DNA from 2 places in the Lysinibacillus sp. GW823-FHT06C08 genome. Region 2 is predicted to be linked to the other one. Evidence: predicted binding sites of a transcription regulator. Region 2 holds the regulator's gene; the other holds the start of a gene.
The links. The regulator NrdR, encoded in region 2, represses ribonucleotide reductase genes. The targets are predictions, from matches to a motif close to AACACNATATATNGTGTT.
Positions count from the first base shown of each region.

Region 1: AC1Q6O_RS20850 (vitamin B12-dependent ribonucleotide reductase) is a predicted target of NrdR. The motif match lies at 4,720-4,737, and genes of this name have one in related genera.

Region 1 covers NZ_JBXAHN010000012.1:45,374-56,605, reverse strand. Annotated here, with positions in the region: gene AC1Q6O_RS20875 (M20 family metallopeptidase) at 1-108, shown strand, start outside; gene AC1Q6O_RS20870 (glutaminase) at 193-1,155, shown strand; gene AC1Q6O_RS20865 (amino acid permease) at 1,190-2,527, opposite strand; glycine riboswitch at 2,691-2,767, opposite strand; gene AC1Q6O_RS20860 (rhodanese-like domain-containing protein) at 3,175-3,561, opposite strand; gene AC1Q6O_RS20855 (lipoate--protein ligase family protein) at 3,766-4,596, shown strand; gene AC1Q6O_RS20850 (vitamin B12-dependent ribonucleotide reductase) at 4,785-7,355, shown strand; gene AC1Q6O_RS20845 (hypothetical protein) at 7,838-8,122, shown strand; gene AC1Q6O_RS20840 (alpha/beta hydrolase fold domain-containing protein) at 8,455-9,393, shown strand; gene AC1Q6O_RS20835 (helix-turn-helix transcriptional regulator) at 9,625-9,831, shown strand; gene AC1Q6O_RS20830 (hypothetical protein) at 9,831-10,313, shown strand; gene AC1Q6O_RS20825 (DUF1385 domain-containing protein) at 10,445-11,232, opposite strand, start outside.
Region 2 covers NZ_JBXAHN010000004.1:107,345-118,576, forward strand. Annotated here, with positions in the region: gene rplT (50S ribosomal protein L20) at 1-38, opposite strand, end outside; gene rpmI (50S ribosomal protein L35) at 94-294, opposite strand; gene infC (translation initiation factor IF-3) at 326-829, opposite strand; gene thrS (threonine--tRNA ligase) at 1,244-3,175, opposite strand; gene dnaI (primosomal protein DnaI) at 3,605-4,534, opposite strand; gene AC1Q6O_RS12235 (replication initiation and membrane attachment family protein) at 4,562-5,926, opposite strand; gene nrdR (transcriptional regulator NrdR) at 5,943-6,413, opposite strand; gene AC1Q6O_RS12245 (glyceraldehyde-3-phosphate dehydrogenase) at 6,596-7,618, opposite strand; gene coaE (dephospho-CoA kinase) at 7,824-8,417, opposite strand; gene mutM (bifunctional DNA-formamidopyrimidine glycosylase/DNA-(apurinic or apyrimidinic site) lyase) at 8,431-9,303, opposite strand; gene polA (DNA polymerase I) at 9,316-11,232, opposite strand, start outside.

The DNA of each region.
Region 1 (11,232 bases), on a different contig from region 2:
GGTAATCCAATACTGATTGAGAAAGCTAAAAAGGAATGGCAAGAACGTCTTGATGGGGAGACGTATGAATCGTTAATTCCGGAGGGGACAATGTCTCCAAAGCTATAAAAGGATAGCAAAAATATGGATAGAGTCTTCATAGGAGAACTATGAAGACTCTGTTTTTGCACATTTTGAAAGGAGTCCACAGTAATGTCAACACAACCTAGTCACGATCAGCTTGTGGCACAATCGGTCACACAGTTTCGCTCTGCCGCAAAAGAAGGACGGTGCGCTAACTATATCCCTGCATTAGCTAAAAAAGACCCAAATCAATTAGCTATAGCCATTATTGGCACTGAAGGGCATGAAATTAAAGCTGGTGATACGACGGAGTTATTTACGCTTCAAAGTGTTTCCAAAGTAATCACCTTTATACTGGCCTGTATGGATCGAGGATTGCCCTATGTATTAGAGAGGGTTGATGTTGAGCCAACAGGGGATACATTCAACTCTATTATTCGCTTAGAAAGTCATCAGCCAGGAAAGCCCTTTAATCCAATGATTAATGCTGGGGCGATTACTGTCTCCTCTATGATGATTGGTCATTCACCACAGGAGAAGATTGACAAAATCCTGCAATTTTTAGAGCAAATCATAGGTAAGCAATTAAGTGTCAACGAGGAAGTGTTTCAATCTGAGTGGCAGACAGCTAACCGTAATCGAGCACTAGCCTACTATTTAATGGATTCTGGTTTCTTAGACTGCCCAGTAGAAGCGGCTCTTGAGGTTTACTTAAAGCAATGTGCGATTGAAGTCAATGTATCCGATTTAGCGATGATTGGTTTAGTTATCGCTAATGATGGCTATCATCCGCTATTAAAGAAACAGTTATTTCCTAAACAAGTGGCAAAATTAGCAAAGGCTTTAATGGTAACATGCGGTATGTACAATGCTTCAGGAAAATTTGCGGCATTTATTGGACTTCCTGCTAAAAGTGGTGTTTCTGGTGCCATTCTTACTGCTGTCCCAGGCCATGCAGGGTTAGATTCACCATTCCCTGCTGGCTGTGGCATAGGTATTTATGGACCAGCCATCGATCCTATCGGGAATAGTGTCGCAGGTGTCCAATTACTGAAACATTTAGCGACAGAATGGGATATGACCATTTTTTAACGAGTAGAAGATGACTTCAGAGTGAGCTCTGAAGTCATCTTTTTTTCATTTTATATAGAATGAATAGGACAATAAACCAAATAGGGGTTAGGAGAAGAGCTGTACGTGTTGCCTCAGAAATAAACATCACAATTAATAGGAAAGCAAAAAACGCAAGCACTACGTAGTTAATAAAAGGTGTCAGCGGTGCTTTGAAGCTTGAGGCTTCATGTAGGGCACGATTTTTCCGTTTATAGATGATGTGAGAAATGATGATAATACTCCACACCCATATGAAGCAAATCGCACTAATAGTCGTTACGATACTAAAGGCATTCTCTGGCATTAGCTTACTTAACAGTGCCCCTACAGATACAACAATTGCAGAAATGACTAGTGCGTTACTTGGAACACTATTTTTATTGAGCTTAGCAAAAGCAGGTGATGCTTGTTTATTTTTACCAAGATTAAAGAGCATGCGACTTGTTGAAAATAAACCACTATTACCAGCAGAAGCGGCTGAAGTGAGCACAACAAAATTAATAATACCTGCAGCAATTGGAATGCCCGCTAACGTAAATACTTGGACAAATGGACTGCTTGCGGCAGACATTTCATACCATGGATTGATACATAGGATGACAAACAGTGCCCCTACATAAAAGAGTAGAATTCGAAATGGTATTTTATTGATAGCAGAAGGAATGTTTTTTTGTGGGTCTGCAGTCTCGGCTGCTGATACCCCTACTAATTCCACACCGACGAAAGCGAAAACAACCATCTGGAAGGCCATTAAAAAGCCATATACTCCATTTGGAAACAGGCCGCCGTGGACCCAAAGATTATCTACTGAAACCGTCCCAGAGCTTGTTTGAAAGCCTGTCACTAACATCATAAGTCCAAGGATAATGAGCGCCACAATGGTAATCACTTTAATGATAGCAAACCAAAATTCTAACTCCCCAAATAGTTTGACCGTCAATAAATTCAGTAGTAGTAATACTACTAAACAACCAATAGCTGGAACCCACTGAGGGATATCAAACCAATATTGTGTATAAACCCCTACAGCGATAATATCCGCCATCGCTGTCATGATCCAACAGAACCAGTAGGTCCAGCCTGTTACATACCCTGCCCATGGCCCTATATATTCGGAGGCAAAATCCGTAAATGATGTATATCCTGAATTCGATAATAATAGTTCGCCTAATGCACGCATAACAAAAAAGAGTGCCGTTCCGACAATTAAATAGGCAAGGATGATCGAAGGCCCTGCTAATGCAATGGCTTTCCCAGAGCCTAGAAATAAACCGGTTCCTATTGTCCCACCAATGGCAATAAGCTGTACATGGCGATTTTTTAATTCACGTTTTAATTGTTGCTGTTCCACGTTAATCCCCCCAAAGATGCATAAAAAATGACTGAAAAAATAAAAAAAGAGACTAGTTGTGACACTAGTCTCGGAAAAACGTCAGAATAACAAATACCATTTGATCACGGATGGTTCATGAAATCATTCGTAACCATCGTATGGCATCGCTTAAAAAAGCTGTTATTACTCCTCTGTCCTTTTGCCTGAGATAGTGAACCCTTCGGCGACGCAAATTGCGCTCTCTCCAGAACTGCTCCTGCTATAGTTTGATCCATAGCATTCATAGCTTATTAATTTTTTAACATAAATATTATTTTAAGATATTATATATCCTAGCAGTGCTTTTACAAATATTCAACTAGAAATTTATATTATTTTCAGAAAAATAGAAGAATGTAGTGAATAAATGAAAATTACTAACGATAATTAGTATTTTTGGACATACAAAGATTTCCGTAGTATGCGCAAATGGGTAAATACGAAAGGTTTATGTGAAGAAATGGAGTGGGACAAGTGAGGGGAGAGAGGATCACTATAGTATGAAAGAGTGTACGAAATAGCCACTTAAAATTTTGCAATAGATATAATATAGTAGAAACTCTGAATTTTTTGTATAAAAAGAAGCCGTCTCCTAGTTCTTTGAGACGACTTTTTTTAGGGAAATATTAATATTTTTTGGCTTTTATTTTACCTGTCCAAGTTTTGAAACCGCCTTGAAGTTGGTAAATTTGGTTGTACCCACGTTTTTTAAGAAATAGTGCAGCACGTGAGCTACGGCCTGTATTTTGACAGTATAAATATACTGGTAAATCTGGGCGAATTTCTTTATAACGTTGACGTAATGTTGTGGAAGGAACATTTCGTGCGCCAAGAATGTGACCAGCATCAAATTCTTTTTGTTCACGAACATCGATTAGCTGCGCTTTACGATAGCCTTCAATAAATTGTTCTTGTGTTAAGTTTGTTACAGCTTTTTTGAGTCTTAGTGCATTTATACCGATGTATGCAATTACGACTACTAAAACGACACCGATTGTGATAAGTATGTCCAAGATTTTCTTACCCCTTTCTATCTTCTTTATTATTATAAAAGATGCGCTAGCGATAGTCCAATGAGTTTGATAAAATTAACTAGATTGTGGCGAATTCGTCGATATCGTTTGCAAAGCCACAACTTGAACTGTAACGTAATCTTCGTTAAGGTTGAACCGCAGGTGGGGCCTGAGGTATTTTTATAAATTGTAGGAGATGAACATATGACAACTTGGTATTTTTTAAATTCAGGGAAATGTAGTCCTTCTTTTAATATGGCACTAGATGAAGCATTACTTGATTGGCATAGTGAGGGGTTAATTCCACCAGTCATTCGTTTTTATGAGTGGGAACCGGCAACATTATCAATCGGTTATTTTCAGCAAGCCAAAAAAGATATAAATTTAGATGCTGTACGTGAGCAAGGCTTAGGTTTTGTACGTCGACCAACTGGTGGACGAGCTGTGCTGCATGAGCATGAGCTCACATATAGTGTCATCGTAACAGAAAGCTATCCAAATATGCCAGAGTCAGTGACAGAGGCGTACCGTGTGCTAAGTGAAGGCATCTTGCAAGGTTTCCATAACTTAGGGATGGATGCCTATTTTAGTGTCCCTGATACAGAGGAGAAAAGAGCAGACTTAAAGAGTCCGAAAAGTGCAGTATGCTTTGATGCTCCAAGCTGGTATGAGCTGGTAGTTGAAGGGAAAAAAATAGCGGGAAGTGCGCAAACACGTCAAAAAGGTGTTATATTGCAGCATGGTGCCATTTTATTAGATTTAGATCAGGAGAAGTTATTATCGGTCTTTAATTTTTCGAGTGAAGAAGCGAAGGATCGTATGCGCAGAAAATTACCAGAGAAAGCAGTAGCGATTAACAGTCTTGTGGATGAACCTGTGACAGTTGAACAATGTGTGACTGCTTTTCGAGATGGTTTTGCAAAATCGTTGCAAATTGAATTAAAACCATTTACACTTTCTGAGGAGCAGTTAGAATATGTCCGTGCATTAGAAGAAAAAAAATATGCATCTGATGAGTGGAACTTCAAAAAGTAAAAAATGGTATAAAAAAAATATTTTTAAGCGTTAAATCCTTGCTATTACAAGTAGTTACGATTCTATTGAAAAAAGCAAGAGTTGAATTGAAAGTCTATATATAGTATCTTTTTTAAAGACATATACACAATATGTAGTGTTTAACAACACATGATATTGTGTATTTATTTTGTAAGGGAGGCAAAACGATGGTACTCACAAATCATCAACCCGATGTAAACAATCAATTTGAACAGTTAAACAAAGATATCGAACAATTCCCGCAGGTACACCCTGTAACGCCTGATATGCACATCACGCACAAAGGTGTATCAAGACTTGTCATGATCGATCGCTACTCGTTTAAAGACACAGAAAAGAAAACACTAAAAGCCGGTGACTTTGTTGTTTTAACGGTAAAAGCTGATCCAAAGTTCCCTGCACGTGGTTTAGGGACAATTCAAAAGCTGGACATGACTACAAAAACAGCTGATATTTTGATTGAGGAAGATTATCGTAGCGTTTTAGACGATCCACAGGAGCAAGAAACGGGTGTGATTACGCGTTCAATTGACGTGCTAGAGAAGCCTCTTGAGATTTTTTATGAACAAATCGCTAAACGAAATGCAACAGGACTGGCGGTTGTTGAAAAAACACCAGAAAAACGCCAAGAATGGTTTGAAAAATTTTATGAGCAATTAGTGTCCTTAAAGTTCATTCCTGCAGGACGAGTAATATACGGAGCAGGATCTGAAACAGATGTAACATTCTTTAACTGTTACGTAATGCCTTTTGTTGCGGATTCACGTGAAGGTATTAGTGATCACCGTAAACAAGTAATGGAAATTATGAGCCGTGGTGGTGGAGTAGGAACAAATGGTTCCACATTACGTCCTCGCAACACATTGGCACGTGGAGTAAACGGTAAATCGTCAGGTTCTGTTTCTTGGTTAGATGATATTGCTAAATTAACACATCTTGTAGAGCAAGGTGGCTCACGTCGTGGAGCACAAATGATTATGCTTGCCGATTGGCATCCAGATATTGTGGAGTTTATTATTTCGAAAATGCAAAACCCACGTATCCTTCGTTACCTAATTGAAAATACAACGGATGAAACAATCATTCGTCTAGCTAAAGAGAAATTAAACTTCAAGCCACTTTCTATGCAGGAAGAAGCTATGTATCAAGGCATTGTAAACTATAAAAGCATTGAAGGTTTAGGTGGATTTGATACAGCCATTATTCGTGAGGCTGAAAATAAATTACGTGATGGTGGCACATATACTGTGCATAACTCAGAGTTTTTAACAGGTGCAAACATCTCCGTAACATTAACAAAAGAATTTATGGAAGCTGTTGAAAACGATGCTGATTTCGAACTGCGTTTCCCAGCGGTTGAAGAATACTCGAAAGAAGAAATGCATGCTTACAACACAGAATGGCATCATGTTGGTGACGTTCGTGAATGGGAGAAAATGGGCTATAAAATCCGCACATATCGCACGATCAAAGCGAAAGAATTGTGGAATTTAATTAACGTATGTGCAACATACTCTGCAGAGCCAGGAATTTTCTTTATCGACAATGCGAATGATATGACGAATGCAAAGGCATATGGTCAAAGCGTTGTTGCAACTAACCCATGTGGGGAACAGCCACTTGCGCCATACTCAGTGTGTAACTTGGCAGCGGTAAACCTTGCACAATTTGCGAATAAAGACAATCAAACTGTAGATTACGAAGCACTACGTGAAACGGTTCGTGTTGGTGTTCGTATGCAGGATAATGTTATTGATGCAACTCCATACTTCTTAGAGGAAAACCGTGTACAAGCACTTGGTGAGCGTCGTGTTGGTCTAGGCGTAATGGGCCTAGCTGATTTACTCATTTATTGTGAGAAAGAATACGGTTCTGAAGCAGGTAATGCTTTAGTCGATGAAATCTTTAAAACAATTGCTGAAACCGCGTATGAGGCGTCTACAGAGCTTGCTAAAGAGCGTGGAAGCTTCCCATTCTTAGTAGGTGCTACTGACGAAGAAACAGCTCGTTTACGTAAAGCTTTCACAGAAACAGGCTTCATGCAAAAAATGCCTGCTCACATCAAGGAGCAAATTTTAGCAACAGGTATCCGTAACTCCCATTTATTAACGGTTGCCCCAACAGGTTCAACAGGAACAATGGTAGGCGTAGCAACAGGTCTTGAGCCATATTTCTCCTTCACTTACTACCGTTCTGGCCGTCTAGGTAAGTTCATTGAAGTGAAAGCTGAAATTGTAAAAGAATATTTAGATCGTCATCCAGAGGCTAGTGAGCAAGAGCTTCCAGAATGGTTTGTAACGGCAATGGAGCTAAAACCAGAGGCACATGCGGATGTACAATGTATTATTCAAAAATGGATTGATTCATCGATCTCTAAAACAGTAAACGCGCCAAAAGGCTATACTGTACAACAAGTTGAAAAAGTATATGAGAGACTATATAAAGGTGGCGCTAAAGGTGGTACGGTCTATGTGGATGGTAGCCGTGATTCACAGGTACTTACGCTAAAAGCCGAAGAAAATGATATGGATCAACTATCATTTGAGGAAGAATTAGTAGAAGAACATACAACACGTCCAGTCGTATTAGTTGATACGATTCAAGCACTAGAGTCCACGACGGTAATTGGCTCGGACGTAGGAAATACATGTCCAGTATGTCGTAAAGGAACAGTCGAAGAAATGGGCGGCTGTAATACTTGTACAAACTGTGGCGCACAGTTAAAATGCGGCCTGTAAATTTTATGTTCTTGTTGCTTTGAATAAAAGAATGAAAACGGTAATAAATTTTGATTAAAAGTAACCTCTTCGGTATTATGGCCGTAAGAGGTTATTTTTTTATATTTTTCTGAAAATTATAGGTCTGATATGACTCCAGTAGAATCAAAACTTATTCGACTAAATGTTCATCATCTATTGTGAGGATATTGAAGAATGGGTTTTGGACAAAGTTCTGGTGCCGATTAGTATTGTACTTAAAGGAAGAGTGGAATACTTTTATAACAATGTTTCTGGTGAAAGGCTGATTATGTTGGAATATATATCCTTATGGTAAAATCTCCATTAAAGCAAGAAAGAATCATTACCAATCAAACATTTATATATATAGGAGTCGCATCAGGAAAGTGTGGATTTACAACAATAATTATAATAATTTCCAATTAAGGGCTGGGAACATCCTCATTACAATTTATGTCTATATTGAAAAGGGAGGTAGAATAATGTGGTTACTATTCGGACTTATTGCTATAGTAGCAACTTTTATAAATCTTTATTTGTATACAACAGGTAAAGATTATAAACTAGCGATGGCAATGGGGTTATCATTTACAGCATTGACACTTTGTTCGGAATATAGTTTTGTATCTAGCTGGGTACAAGTAGAAGATTGGGCAGCTTTAGAGGATGTAGTACCAGGTATGGAAAGGGCATTATGGTTTTTGACAATTGTTTCTATCTTACTAAATATAGTACCTATACTATTAGAGCTAAAAAATAAAAAATAAAAAATAAAAAATAAAAAATAATACTGATTCGGGTTCATACGGATAAATGGTAAGCAAAATTAAGTTCTCAAAAACGCTTTGGGAACTTCATTCATTTTAACCCAGCTTTATTTCTTCAAAGAAGCGGATAGATATTTTATATTTAACATGCAAATTTGAAGGAGTATACGCCAATTTGTGGAATTAAAATAATGTCCGGTCAATTGTAATAAAGTTTGACGACAACACCTATTTTGTAAAGTACTAGCTAATGACATTTGATTTTAAGGCTTGTTTATTTAGGGTTCTCATACATCCAGCTAGATAAAAAAATGGTGAAAGGGGATAAAGTAATGAGTGTAGTAATTTTTAATGGAGAGCGTTCTGAAGAAAGTGTTTTATTTGAAAAGTTGTTATTTTCCCAGAGTAATAAAGTGAGTTTTTCTAGTGTTGAAAATGCTAAACAGTTCATCAAGCAAAGAGCAACTGTGAATAATCAGCCTTATGTCATTGGGGATGATGTTCAATTTTTAAGTGTTAAGGATGAACAAACTTTTGAGGATATGCAAGTTTTTACATTAAATGATCAAAAGTCCTCGAAGCAAAAAGTGATTCTCTATATTCATGGTGGTGCTTGGACGAATCAACCGTTAAATTTACACTGGCTGTTCATGGATAAAATAGCACAAGCATTACAGGCAAAAGTTATCGCTCCGATATATCCAAAAGTACCTCATTTTAATCATAAGGACACGTACCAAAAAATACTTCATCTCTATAATAGGATTTTAGAGTCGGTTGAAAGCTCCAATCAATTAACGATTATAGGAGATTCTGCAGGAGGTAATATAGCACTTGGTTTGGCCCAGCTTTTAAAGCAAAACCATTTGCCACAGCCACAAGATATTATTTTACTATCGGCTTGTGTTGACCTAAGTCTAGAAAATCCTCTTATCCCTGAATATGAAGAAAAGGACCCTATGCTAGCTAGTGAAGGAATGAGCGTCATCACAAAGATATGGGCAGCTGATAAGGATCTAAAGGACCCATTGATTAGTCCAATTTATGGTGATTTTCAAGGTCTAGCGAGTATTACTCATTTTATTGGCACCCATGAAAGTTTATATCCAGATGCAGTAAAGTTTGATGAACAACTAAGCGAGCAAGGGATTGATATTACAACCTTTGTTTATCCTAAAATGAACCATGTATTTGTTGTCATGCCCATCCCCGAAGCACTAGACGCTCAACAGAAAATTATAAATATTATTCATAGTAAAGTGTTGAAATAGAAAGGGTTACACTAAATAAATAGTGTGGAGATCCCAAGTGTGTTTTGATTTTTCAAAACACGCTTTTTTTATTTCCTGTTTTAATAAACGGATTTTTACGCTAAGCCCCTCACATCTCATTGTTTAAACGAAAATCAAATTGTAAAGCTAGCTTGACATAATAAAAGATGTAAAGTAAACTTTACTTATTACTAAATGTACAGTTTACTTTACATTTAATGAGGAGGCATTATGAAAAACAGAATTCGTGAATTGCGGAAATCGAAAAAGATTACGCAGGAGGATTTGTCTAATGTAGTGGGTGTCTCACGACAATCAATTATTGCAATTGAATCGGGAAAATTCAATCCATCATTAGAGCTTGCCTACAATATTTCAAAAGCGTTCAACTGCACGATTGAGGAAGTTTTTATTTTCGAAGAGGAGGGAATGACATAATGGAATTTTCTATAGGGGGTATTCTTGGACTGTACGGCGGGATGATTTTTGGCATCCTTGGCTGGTGGTTCGGAAGGAAAAAAGCGAAGAAAAATAGAGGCTTAGATGAAGTACACGACCATATTTGGCAAAAGGCGAAATCTTATTCATGGTATTTGACGTTAGCAGCAATTTATATTTTCTTTTCTTTAGTAGTGTTTGGGATTAAATTAAGCACTGCCATGGTTTTAGCTGTACTTTTATTTGTACACTTAGGGAGCTGGGCGATCATTGGGCTCATTTTGACTATCAACATGTACAGACCAATACCTTTTAAGCCTTCTTATGTGAAGTTAGGTATATGCATCAATGTCGCATCACTACTTATTTTTACCATTATCTCGATCCTAACAAATAATTGGCTGTTTTTATTATTCAGTATTCTGCCTAGTATGATGGGGATATTTACTGCCCTTACAGTCAATAGGAAAGTTTCCAAGTAAGTTTAGTTGTACGTTTCATCCCTTTGGATAGGTTTATCGAGCTGCGATTATGGCATTTAAACGAAAAATGCAAGGCTAGCATCTATATAAAAAAGGCAGTTCCAACAACTTACGTTGGGACTGCCTTTTCCTTAATCATGATTTAATGTTGCTGCTATTTCTGGCTGTTGCTCTACTTGAAGTAGCATATTAAAGGATGCAATGGCAACTTCCACTTGATCATCCTTTGGTTCGCGAGTCGTTAGCAATTGAAGCCATAGACCAGGATAGCCAAGGAATCGTAATACAGGGATATTACGGCAAGCATTTGTTGCCTGTAATACTTCAAATGATATTCCTAGTACTACTGGAATTAATAAAATACGATCTAAAATACGTAGCCATAGCGGGTCAGTTGGCACAAAGAAATATAAGAACATGCCGACAAAGACTGTGAAAAGAATAAAGCTACTACCACAACGATAGTGTAGACGTGATTGTGCTTGGACGTTTTCAACTGTAACGTCTAAACCAGCTTCATAGCAGTTGATGACTTTATGCTCGGCTCCATGGTACTGAAATACTCGTTTGATGAGAGGCGTTAACGAGATAAAATATAAATATGTGAGCAGTAATAGTAGTTTAATACCGCTTTCAAGTAAAATTTGGCCCGTTTTTCCTTCAATCCATTTAGAGAAAAAATCAGCTATAAAAACTGGAATTAGTGTAAAGGCAAATTTTCCAAATAAAAAGGAAAGAATACCTACTACAGCAACGCCAAGTATCATTTGAAGTTTGGATCCTTCTTCTTTATTATCTTCTTCTTCACCAGGTACTACATCATAACGATCCCCTGCAAATTGCATATGACGAGAACCTAAGCCTGCTGATTCAATCAACGCGACAACGCCTCGAACAAATGGGATTTTTTTAAGCTTTT
Region 2 (11,232 bases):
CGTTTGCGCGTCACTGTTCCGCCTTTTACGCGTGGCATATGAATTACCTCCTGCTTTTCATTAAAAAATGAATGTTAGTATTTTTGTAGTCAATTATTTCATGTAAACAAGTAAAGATTTGATGCGTTTGAAGTCACCAGATGAAACGATGTTTGCTTTACGTAGGTGACGTTTTTGTTTCGTAGATTTGTTAGCGAATAAGTGGCTTCCATAAGCACGGTCATATTTTAATTTACCTGAACCCGTTTTTTTGAAACGTTTCGCAGCTCCACGGTGAGTTTTCATTTTTGGCATGTCGAATTCCTCCTAAACTGTTCGTCTAATATTATTTCTCGTTCTTTGGTTGAAGAACTAAGAACATGCTTCGGCCTTCCATCTTCGGTTTTTGTTCTACCGTTGATACTTCAGCACAAGCTTCAGCAAAACGATCTAACACACGTTGACCAATATCTTTGTGTGTAATCGCACGACCTTTGAAACGTAGGCTACATTTTACTTTATCGCCTTTTTCAAGGAATTTAATCGCATTACGTAACTTCGTTTGGAAATCATGTTCATCGATTGATGGGCTCAGACGAACCTCTTTCATTACGATGACCTTTTGATTTTTACGAATTTCACGGTCTTTCTTTTGCTGTTCAAACTTAAATTTACCATAGTCCATGATACGAGCGACTGGCGGCTTGGCTTGAGGGGCCACAAGGACAAGATCCAAGTTTACACGAGTGGCGATTTCTAGCGCTTCATTACGTGTCTTTACACCAAGCTGGTCACCATTGTGATCGATTAATCGAAGTTCACGTGCGCGAATGCCTTCGTTTACATACATGTCTTTGCTAATAGTAATCCACCTCCAAGTAGTTGTCGCGAATACATGGTTTGGGCAAAGCCTTGCCCGGTTGAACGGTACATCCTCTTGTCATGTCCATAAAAAAAGGACGGACATTTTTGAAGATGTCCGCCCGCTATATGTGCATGCGCAAGTCTACGCAAAACAATTCAACGTGTCATACCTGTTCACAGCCTTTAAAGCGTTGTATCAGGTGAGAAGCGGGCAGCCTCTACTTCAACCACAAACTTTGTATTCATTAACCTTAATTATATTAGCATGTATATGATAAGCTGTCAAACACTAATTTTCTTATCATACCTAGATTGACCTAATCTTAAATAATTTATACAACAGCAAGATTCATTTTATACAAAAAACCTCACTTATGCAAGTGAGATTTTTTATGAAAGATTATTTTGTAATTTCCGCTTTTATAGCTGCTAGGAAATTCTCAAAGCTAATTGTTTCGGAATCTTTAGAGCCATAACGGCGAACATTTACACCATTAGCTTCAACTTCTTTATCACCAATGACAAGCATATACGGAATCTTTTTCATTTGTGCTTCACGGATTTTATAGCCTAATTTTTCTTCACGATCATCCATTTCCACACGTAAGCCCGCTGCTGTTAATTGCTCTTCAATTTGTTTTGCATAATCGAAGTGAGCTTCATTCGATACTGGAATGACTTCTACTTGCACTGGAGCTAACCAAGTTGGGAATGCACCTTTATATTCTTCAATTAAGAATGCAACGAAACGTTCCATTGTTGAGACAACGCCGCGGTGAATTACGACTGGACGATGTGGTTTGCCATCTTCTCCAACGTAACTTAAATCGAAACGTTCTGGTAATAAGAAGTCTAGCTGAACAGTTGATAAAGTTTCTTCTTTACCAATCGCTGTTTTTACTTGCACATCCAGTTTAGGGCCATAGAATGCTGCTTCACCTTCTGCCTCGAAGTAATCTAAGCCAAGCTCATCCATTGCTTCTTTTAACATGCTTTGTGCTTTTTCCCACATAGCATCATCATTGAAGTATTTTTCAGTATCTGCAGGGTCGCGATACGATAAACGGAATGAATAATCATTTAAATCGAAATCTTTATACACCTCTAAGATTAACTGCACTACTTTTTGGAACTCTGCTTTAATTTGGTCTGGGCGAACAAAGATATGTGCATCGTTTAAAGTCATTCCACGTACACGCTGTAGGCCAGAAACTGCTCCTGACATTTCATAGCGGTGCATTGTACCAAGCTCTGCAATACGTAATGGTAAACTACGGTAAGAATGCATGCTATTTTTGTAAACCATCATATGGTGAGGACAGTTCATTGGACGCATGATTAATGTCTCGTTGTCCATTTCCATTGGTGGGAAAATAGAATCTTGGTAATGATCCCAGTGACCTGAAGTTTGATAAAGCTCTTTTGAACCTAATACAGGTGTATAAACATGCTTATATCCAAGAGATAATTCTTTATCGACGATATAACGCTCAATAACACGACGAATTGTTGCACCATTTGGTAACCAAAGTGGTAAACCTTGGCCCACCTTTTGAGAAGTTGTAAATAGCTCTAATTCCTTCCCGATTTTACGGTGATCACGTTCTTTTGCTTCTTCTAGCATTTGTAGGTGATGTTTTAATTCTTCTTTTTTGAAGAACGCCGTACCATAAATACGTTGTAGCATTTTGTTATCAGAGTTTCCTCTCCAATAGGCACCTGCTAATGATAACAGCTTGAATTCGCGAAGTTTACCAGTAGATGGTACGTGAATACCACGGCAAAGATCGAAAAATTCCCCTTGATAATAAATGGACACTTGCTCATCTGCAGGGATTGCTTCTAGTAATTCTAGTTTATATTCATCGCCAATTTCTTCATACATCGCTTGTGCTTCCGCACGACTTACATTTTTACGTTCTACCTCTAGATTTTCAGCAATAATTTTTTTCATTTCCTTTTCAATTGCTGGTAGATCTTCGGCAGTGATTGGTGTAGGAGAATCAATATCGTAGTAGAACCCACCATCGATAACAGGTCCAATACCAAGCTTTACATCAGGGAATAAACGTTTAATTGCCTGTGCAGTTAAGTGGGCTGTTGAGTGACGTAAAATTTCAAGTGCTTCTGCATCATCTTGTGTGATAATGGCAATGGCAGCATCTTCTTCGATTGGTGTTTTTAAATCTACTAATACACCATTAATTTTACCTGCGTAAGCTTTTTTTCGTAAGCCAGGGCTGATTGATAAGGCTACGTCATCTGTTGATGTACCTTTTACAAATTCCTTTACAGCACCATCTGGGAAAGTTAATTTAATCATTTCTGACATATTCGTTACACTCCTTTGTTATGGTTGAATACATAATGATTGATGAAATGTTGACTAATGAATCAAGTGATACGGCTGCTTATATGAGCGCTCTTCAACTCGAATTGAGCGAGATCTCTCCACAAAATAAAAAAAAGCCCCGTCCCTCAGGAAAGGGACGAAGCGTATGCTCGTGGTTCCACCCTTCTTCCTTCCGACTTATCAAGTCAGACGAAGCTCAAGGCTAGCTAACGGGCTAGGGACCGGCGAAAGATTATCCCTTTCGCTGCTCAGTAGGTAGTAAATGATGCGTTCATACTAGGAAGCTTTCAGCCGTTGACTTCCCTCTCTAGAAGCTGATACACAAAATTCATGTCCTCATCAATGCATATTGATATTTAGTATATGAGTCAGTATACGCTCGATTGTCGAAAAATGCAACTACCAATGTTACATCCTACGGTTATTGCCACGCATTTCAATTGGCTCTGTTAAGGCTTTAATACGCTCCATTATACGGCCCGCCTTGACAACCTCAATATCACCTTTTTGCGATTGGGCTAAATGGTGCTCTAATTCTCCATAATTAAAATTAGATGTAATAAACGTTGGCAATTGTTCAGCCATTCGATAATGGAAAATAGTCCCTAAAATTTCATCCCTTGTCCATGCGGTCATTGTTTCTGCCCCTAAATCATCGAGCATTAAAACAGGAGCCTTTTTAATATAGTCTATTTTTTCATTCAATGTATTATCGCCAATAGCATTTTTCATTTCCCGTAAAAATTCTGGCACGAAGACAACAACTGAACGTATTTTAATAGACGCTAATTCATTGGCAAGTGCACCAAGTACAAAAGACTTCCCTACGCCGAATTTACCGTATAAGTAAAAACCTTTTGATGGTAAATGACCTGATTCTTTTGTCGCTTTAACAAATTGCGCTGCTTTTTGGGCAATCATCACTCGAGACTCATCATCAATACTTAAATCGTGAATCGTTGCTTGAAGCACATCTTTGGGCATATGCATACTAGCAATCATATTCGCGACATCCCGACGCTCTTCTTCTCTAATTTTTTGCTCACAGCGTACATAATCAATTTCAACTGTATTCCGAACTACCCTTAAAGTAGGAAGGAAGCCTTTTAAATAGTTTGTACAATGTTCTGTGTTATCACAACCACAGCATTCCGTAGATTGACTAATAAATTCATGAAGTTTAGGTAAATTTCGTTCAATATTATCATAGCTTAATTCATCTGCATGATGTGCTAGAAATTCTTGTACGCGCGGATTTTCTAAAATTTCACGTCGCATGGCTTCATAGCGTTCTTGAAACGAGGGTACATTAATAGCTCGTTTTAATGGTCCATTTATAGGTTCGATTGTTGCTCACCTTCTTTACTATTCACTTTTCCCTAGCATCTCTAATATTTTTTGACGTTCTTTTTCAAAATCTATCGTGCTAGAAGTACTTTCCTCTTGTTTCTCATCACGTTTATAAAACCACTCGGGGACTTTTTCTTCTCGTTGATGTCCTGAACGTCCCTTAGTTCGCTGGCTCGTTTTAGTGGTTGTTTGTGGTTTGTTTTTCCAAGTTGTATATTTATCATGCTCTTGGCGTGCAAGTTCCATTGCTTCTTTAGCAGTTTGGATATTTTTACGAACCCAATGATCCGCAATTGTTTCCACATATTTTTTAGGTAACTTCATATCCGTTGTTAACATAACATACTCAAGTAACGCATTGACTACCCCAATCGGCATGCCGTGCTGCACAATTAAACTTTCTGCAAGTTGTACAGAGGTTTGCAAAGGTTCTTTCCCATTATTAATGTCACGCAACACTTGAATAGGAGCCGTAGTCTCTAAATAGTGTTGTAGCTCCTGATCCTTTGATTTTTGTCCAGTTTCTTCTACTGGCAACGGCTCGCTAACTCTCGCTATTTTTGGTGGCTCTTTTGACATCGTTAACTTATAGAAATCAGCAGCTGCCTTGCGTAAGCGCTCTTGTGAAATCCCTAAATCATCGTCCAAAGCAAGAATCACTACTTTTTGCATATCAAGCGCTGTTAAACGATATAAAAATGCCAGCTTAGCAATAGCCTCACGAACTTCTAATGTCAGTAAATTGGATGGCACCAATTGCTCAGATAAACCTGCTTGCAACAGATCGAAGTCAAATTGCTCCAAATAAAAAGGATACACCCTTTGTTGTTTATCCTTACGATTCGTATCCACTTGTAAATCTGATGGAATATTGGAATGAACGGGCTTATAGACATCTATAAAGGCACGAGATACATCTTTAAAATCCGCGTCCCTCACAGGGTATATAAAACGTTGACGTAAATTACGATATGCCTGCTCTCCAATTTTGCTAAATAAAAACATCGACAACAACGGGTCTTTCATAAAGCTTTCCGCATCTAATGGGCGCTGTAGCTCATATAAAAAACTTCGCTCACCAGCATTTTCTTTTTTCCATGTACGTAGTAAACCAATCGCTTCAAGGGCTATACGTGCCTCAAACACTTTACCAATAGGCAGACCGAGCACATTCATTAAATAATAATGTGTCATTTGCGTCTTTGGTATCTGTTCTGCTTCTGCCCATAAAGTTAAATAAAGGCTAATAGGGTCTGAGCCCGTTAACGGTTGATAGAATAATGTTACTAATTGACGCTCTTGAGTAGAAAATGCATGAGGTAGACGAATGTCAAAAGGATCGCCAGGCTGCAATTCCTTAAATAAATGAATCAACGTCATTCATCCTCTCTATTTTCTATGATTTCTGCTCCGTTTGACGTTGAATAATATCTTTAATCTCCTCAATAAAGACATTGATATCCTTAAACTGTCGGTAGACCGATGCAAAACGGACATAAGCCACCTCATCAATTTTGGCTAAGCGATCCATTACCAATTCACCGACATCTTCTGAGCGTACTTCTGAATTTCCAATACGACGAAGATCTTTTTCAATCGATAGGACAAGTTGCTCCAGTATATCAAGCGCAACTGGGCGTTTCTCACAGGCACGAATAAGTCCACGAAGTACCTTTTCACGGCTAAATTCCTCTCGTGAACCTTCTTTTTTCACTACAACTAATGGGGTCTCTTCAATTTTTTCAAACGTTGTAAAACGGAAGCCACATGACTCACATTCACGACGTCTACGAATTTCTTTATTATCATCTACTGGCCTCGAATCCACAACACGCGTTCCGTTAAATTGGCAAGATGGACATCTCATATAATTACTCTCCTGGTTTACAACAATTTAATATTTCTATTATAACAAATTTCCTACATATAAGAAAAGTGCATTCACGTAGTGAGCTCATGATAAACCTAATGCACCTAAAGTACAAGGAAAGTTTTTTAAAAAAAGCACATTGAAACCAGTTAGATTTCAATGTGCTCAAAATGAAAATATTATGCGTTTACCGTTTCTAATGCATTAGCCACTTTTTTCACTAGGTCAACAACGCGTGCAGAGTAACCCCACTCATTGTCATACCAAGCAAGTACTTTTACTTTACGGTTACCTAATACCATTGTGGAAAGTCCATCAACTGTTGATGAGTAAGTCGTTGTGTTGTAATCAGAAGATACTAGTGGCTCAACTGAGAAATTTAAAATGCCTTTCATTGGACCTTCTGTTGCAGCTTTTACAAATGCTGCATTAACAGCATCAACTGTTACATCTGTATTTAAATCTACTACAAGGTCAACTAAAGAAACATTTGGTGTTGGAACGCGAAGTGCCATACCATGAATTTTACCTTCTAACTCAGGTAAAACTAATTTTAATGCTTTGGCAGCGCCTGTAGATGTAGGAATAATTGATTGTGCACACCCACGTGCACGACGTAAATCTTTATGTGGATTATCTAAGTTCTTTTGATCGTTTGTATAAGCATGAACAGTTGTCATTAAACCATTTTCAATACCAAATGTATCATTTAATACTTTTGCAACTGGTGCTAAGCAGTTTGTTGTACAAGAAGCGTTTGAAATTACATCATGTTTAGCAATATCAAGTTTGTCATCATTCACACCTAAAACAATTGTTACATCTTCGTTTTTACCAGGTGCTGTTAAGATAACTTTTTTCGCGCCAGCTTCTAAGTGCATTGCTGCTTTATCACGCTCATTAAATTTACCTGTAGCTTCGATAACGATATCAACACCCATTGTAGCCCAAGGTAATTTTAATGGATCTCGTTCGCTAATAATTTGAACACGTTTACCATTTACAACTAAAGCATCGCCTGCTGGTTCTACTGTACCTTCAAATGTTCCGTGATTTGTGTCATACTTAATCAAATGTGCTAACGTTTCTGCTGGATAGCTAGCGTTAATAGCAACAATATTTAAATTTTCTTGTACGATCGCTTGGCGGAAAACCATACGTCCGATACGTCCGAAACCATTAATAGCAATTGATACTGTCATTTAAAAATCCTCCTGTGAGTACATACTCAGATTAATTATATACTTTATGGTGATTAGTATAACACAATTTTAAAAAAGATGAACATTAAATAGTCATATTATAAAAGTTCTTATTTTCTGAAAAATTATCTTTTATTATGGCATTTGCCCATAAAAAAAATGTGTAGCAAGATTTACTTGCTACACATTTTTAGCTTGAAACACTTTAAATTACACCCCAGAAAGCTAGAATTTTCTTTAGTTGTTCCTCTGTATTTTCCAGATTCTCATTATTATAAATGACCGCATGAGCTCCCTTTTCTTTGACAGACATAGGCAACTGTGAGTGCATGCGTGCTAAGGCATCCTCTTTTGATAAATGATTGCGTTCCATTAAGCGTCGAAGCTGAACCTCTTCACTTACCGACACTACAATGATACGCTCTACAAAATGCTGAAGCTTACTTTCAAATAACAGGGGAATATCCATGACAACATGCTCATGGCCATCCTCTAAATAGGCATCACGTTGTCGTAGCATTTCCTTTCTAATGGCCGGATGCATAATATCATTTAAAATTTTGCGTTTGGCAGGCTCATGAAAAATAATATCTCCGAGCATTGTCCGATTTAAATTGCCATCCTCTAGTAAAATATCTTGACCAAAGTTTTCTGCAATAAATGCCAGTGTCTCTGTTCCTGGCTCGACGACATCTCGCGCTACAATATCTGCATCAACAATCGGTAATCCTAGTTCGAGCATCATTTTTGCTACTGTACTTTTTCCGCTTGCAATACTTCCTGTAAGTCCGATAATCATTGTTAAATCCCCTTTAATGTTGACAATTTGGGCAAAAAACCGATGTTCGCCCACCAATCGTCATTTGACTTGTTGCCGTTTCACATGCTGGGCATATCTTTTTCCCATACATTTTCAAACGATTCTGCATGCTCCCAGCTTCCCCATTAATATTTCGATAATCAGAGATGGTAGAACCACCTGCTTCAATACTTTGACGCAAAACAGCAACGATCTCCTCAAATAATGCTCGTTTACGCTTCTCACTAATACGGTTCATTTTTCGAGCAGGATGAATTTTTTGAGCAAACAGCGCCTCTGTTGCATAAATATTGCCACAGCCCGAAACGACTTGCCCATCCATAATCACTTCTTTTACGGCCTTATTCTCATATTTTGGTAATGTTGATTTTGTTATAAAAAAATCACACGCTAATTCATCAAACGGCTCTGGCGCCATTTTTGTTAATGGTACATGATCTTCAATTTTTGCCAGAAATCGTAGTTCACCAAAGCGTCGTATATCTGAATAAATTAAGTAACCACCATCAGCCATCTTAAAGGTGGCATGTATATGCTTTTGGAATTTTGCTTCATCGATGTCTTCTGGTGAATTCACAACAAACCATGCACCTGTCATTCCTAAGTGACTAACAAGTACATAAGGAACCTCATCTTTGAATAAGTGAAAGAAAATATATTTTGCACGTCGTTCAATTTTTGTAATCGTCATTTCAGACAACGTTAATTCAAATGCATCAGGCTCTGCTTGCTTAACAATACATTGTTTCCCCTCACTAAAAGAAAAGTGTACCCTTTCAGATAGCTGTACATGTTGAATTGTACGTCCTTCAACCTTTGGCTTCAATGCCTGGACGACACCTTCTACCTCTGGTAATTCAGGCATTTGAACCCCTCCTTATTTTGCTTCATACCATGTCGAACCATGGTTAAAATCTACTTTTAGCGGTACGGAGAGCTCGATTGCATTTTCCATTACCTCTGGCACAATTTTTTCTAGCAACGCAATCTCTTCCTTAGGTGCTTCAAAAATCAACTCATCATGCACTTGTAAAAGTAGCTTTGCCTGCATATTTTCCTTTTTTAGTCGAGCATCCATATCAATCATCGCTTTTTTAATAATATCCGCAGCACTTCCCTGAATCGGGGTATTCATCGCCGTACGCTCAGCAAAGCTTCTTAAATTAAAGTTTAAGCTCGTAATATCTGGTAAATAACGACGTCTATTTAAAATTGTTGTAACATAGCCATTGAACTTCGCATTTTGCACAATATCATCCATATACTGTTTAACACCTGGGAAACTAGCGAAATATTTATCAATAAAAGTTGCCGCTTCCTTACGGGTAATATCTAAATTTTGTGATAGACCATAATCACTGATACCATAAACAATCCCAAAGTTAACAGCCTTCGCTGCACGACGCATATTACTATCAACTTCATCTTCGGATACATGGAATACGTCCATCGCTGTTCGTGTATGAACGTCCATCCCTTCACGGAAGGCCTCTACAAGGTTTTTATCCTCCGACATATGTGCGAGTACACGTAATTCGATTTGCGAATAGTCCGCTGAAAACAGTATCCAATTCTCATTTGAAGGGACAAATGCTTGACGGATTTTACGTCCCTCCTCTAAACGGATAGGGATGTTTTGTAAATTTGGATCTGTTGAGCTTAGTCGTCCTGTAGCAGTTAAAGCTTGTTGGAAACGAGTATGCACCTTGCTATCCTTTTCATGGATTTCCTTTAGCAACCCTTCAATATAAGTAGACTGTAATTTACCAAGCTGACGATATAACAGAATATATTCAATAATGGCATGCTCAGATTTTAACTTCTCTAATACATCAGCAGCCGTTGAATAGCCCGTCTTCGTTTTTTTAATAACAGGTAAACCTAATTTATCGAATAAAATAACACCTAATTGTTTTGGTGAATTAATATTAAACGTTTCTCCTGCCTCCGCATAAATTTCTTGTTCAAGCACGACAAGCTTTTCATTAAGCTCTTGGCCCATTTTTTCTAGCGTAGCACGGTTAACGGTAATGCCTTCACTTTCCATCTCACCTAAAATGGCTGCCAGTGGCAATTCCAAGTCTTTATAAAGATCAAATTGTTCATTTTCCTTTAATAATGCCTCTAGCTTCGGCTGTAATGACCAGACAGCATAAGCTTTTCGGCTAACATGCTGTGCAAGCTTATCTATTTCAGGTATAGCACGTTTAGCCCCCTTGCCATAGACCGTTTCATCTGCTTGTACATCATAATACCCAAGCTCCCTTGCAAGAGTGGCAACATCATCCCCACTAAGTCCAGGATTATTAATATACGAAGCAAGCACTAAATCAAAATCAACGCCAGCTAATTGAATACCTGCTCGTTTTAATGCTGCTTGAGACGCTTTGGAATCAGACATGTATTTTATTTTTGAGGAGTCCTCTAACCAGCAACGTAATATATCTGATTTTGCCGCAATATCAAAAGGAATGTATTGAGTCTTGGTCCCATCAGATAAGGCAATTCCAAGTAGCGCACAAGTGTGGTAATGTTCATTCTCTAGCTCAACATGCACAGCCATCACATCTTGTAAGTCTTCTTGTCGAACTTCTTGAATTTGTTCAAAATCAAAAGGTGTTTGCTCTTGCTCCTGCACAGTAAAATCACTTTTCTCGAGCAATGATTTAAAGCCGAGCTCACGCCATACATTGATCAATTCTTCTTCATTCGGTCCATGGTACGCGAGATCAGTTAATGAAATGGTAATTGGGGCATCTGTAAAAATCGTTGCCAGCTTCTTACTCATCTTAGC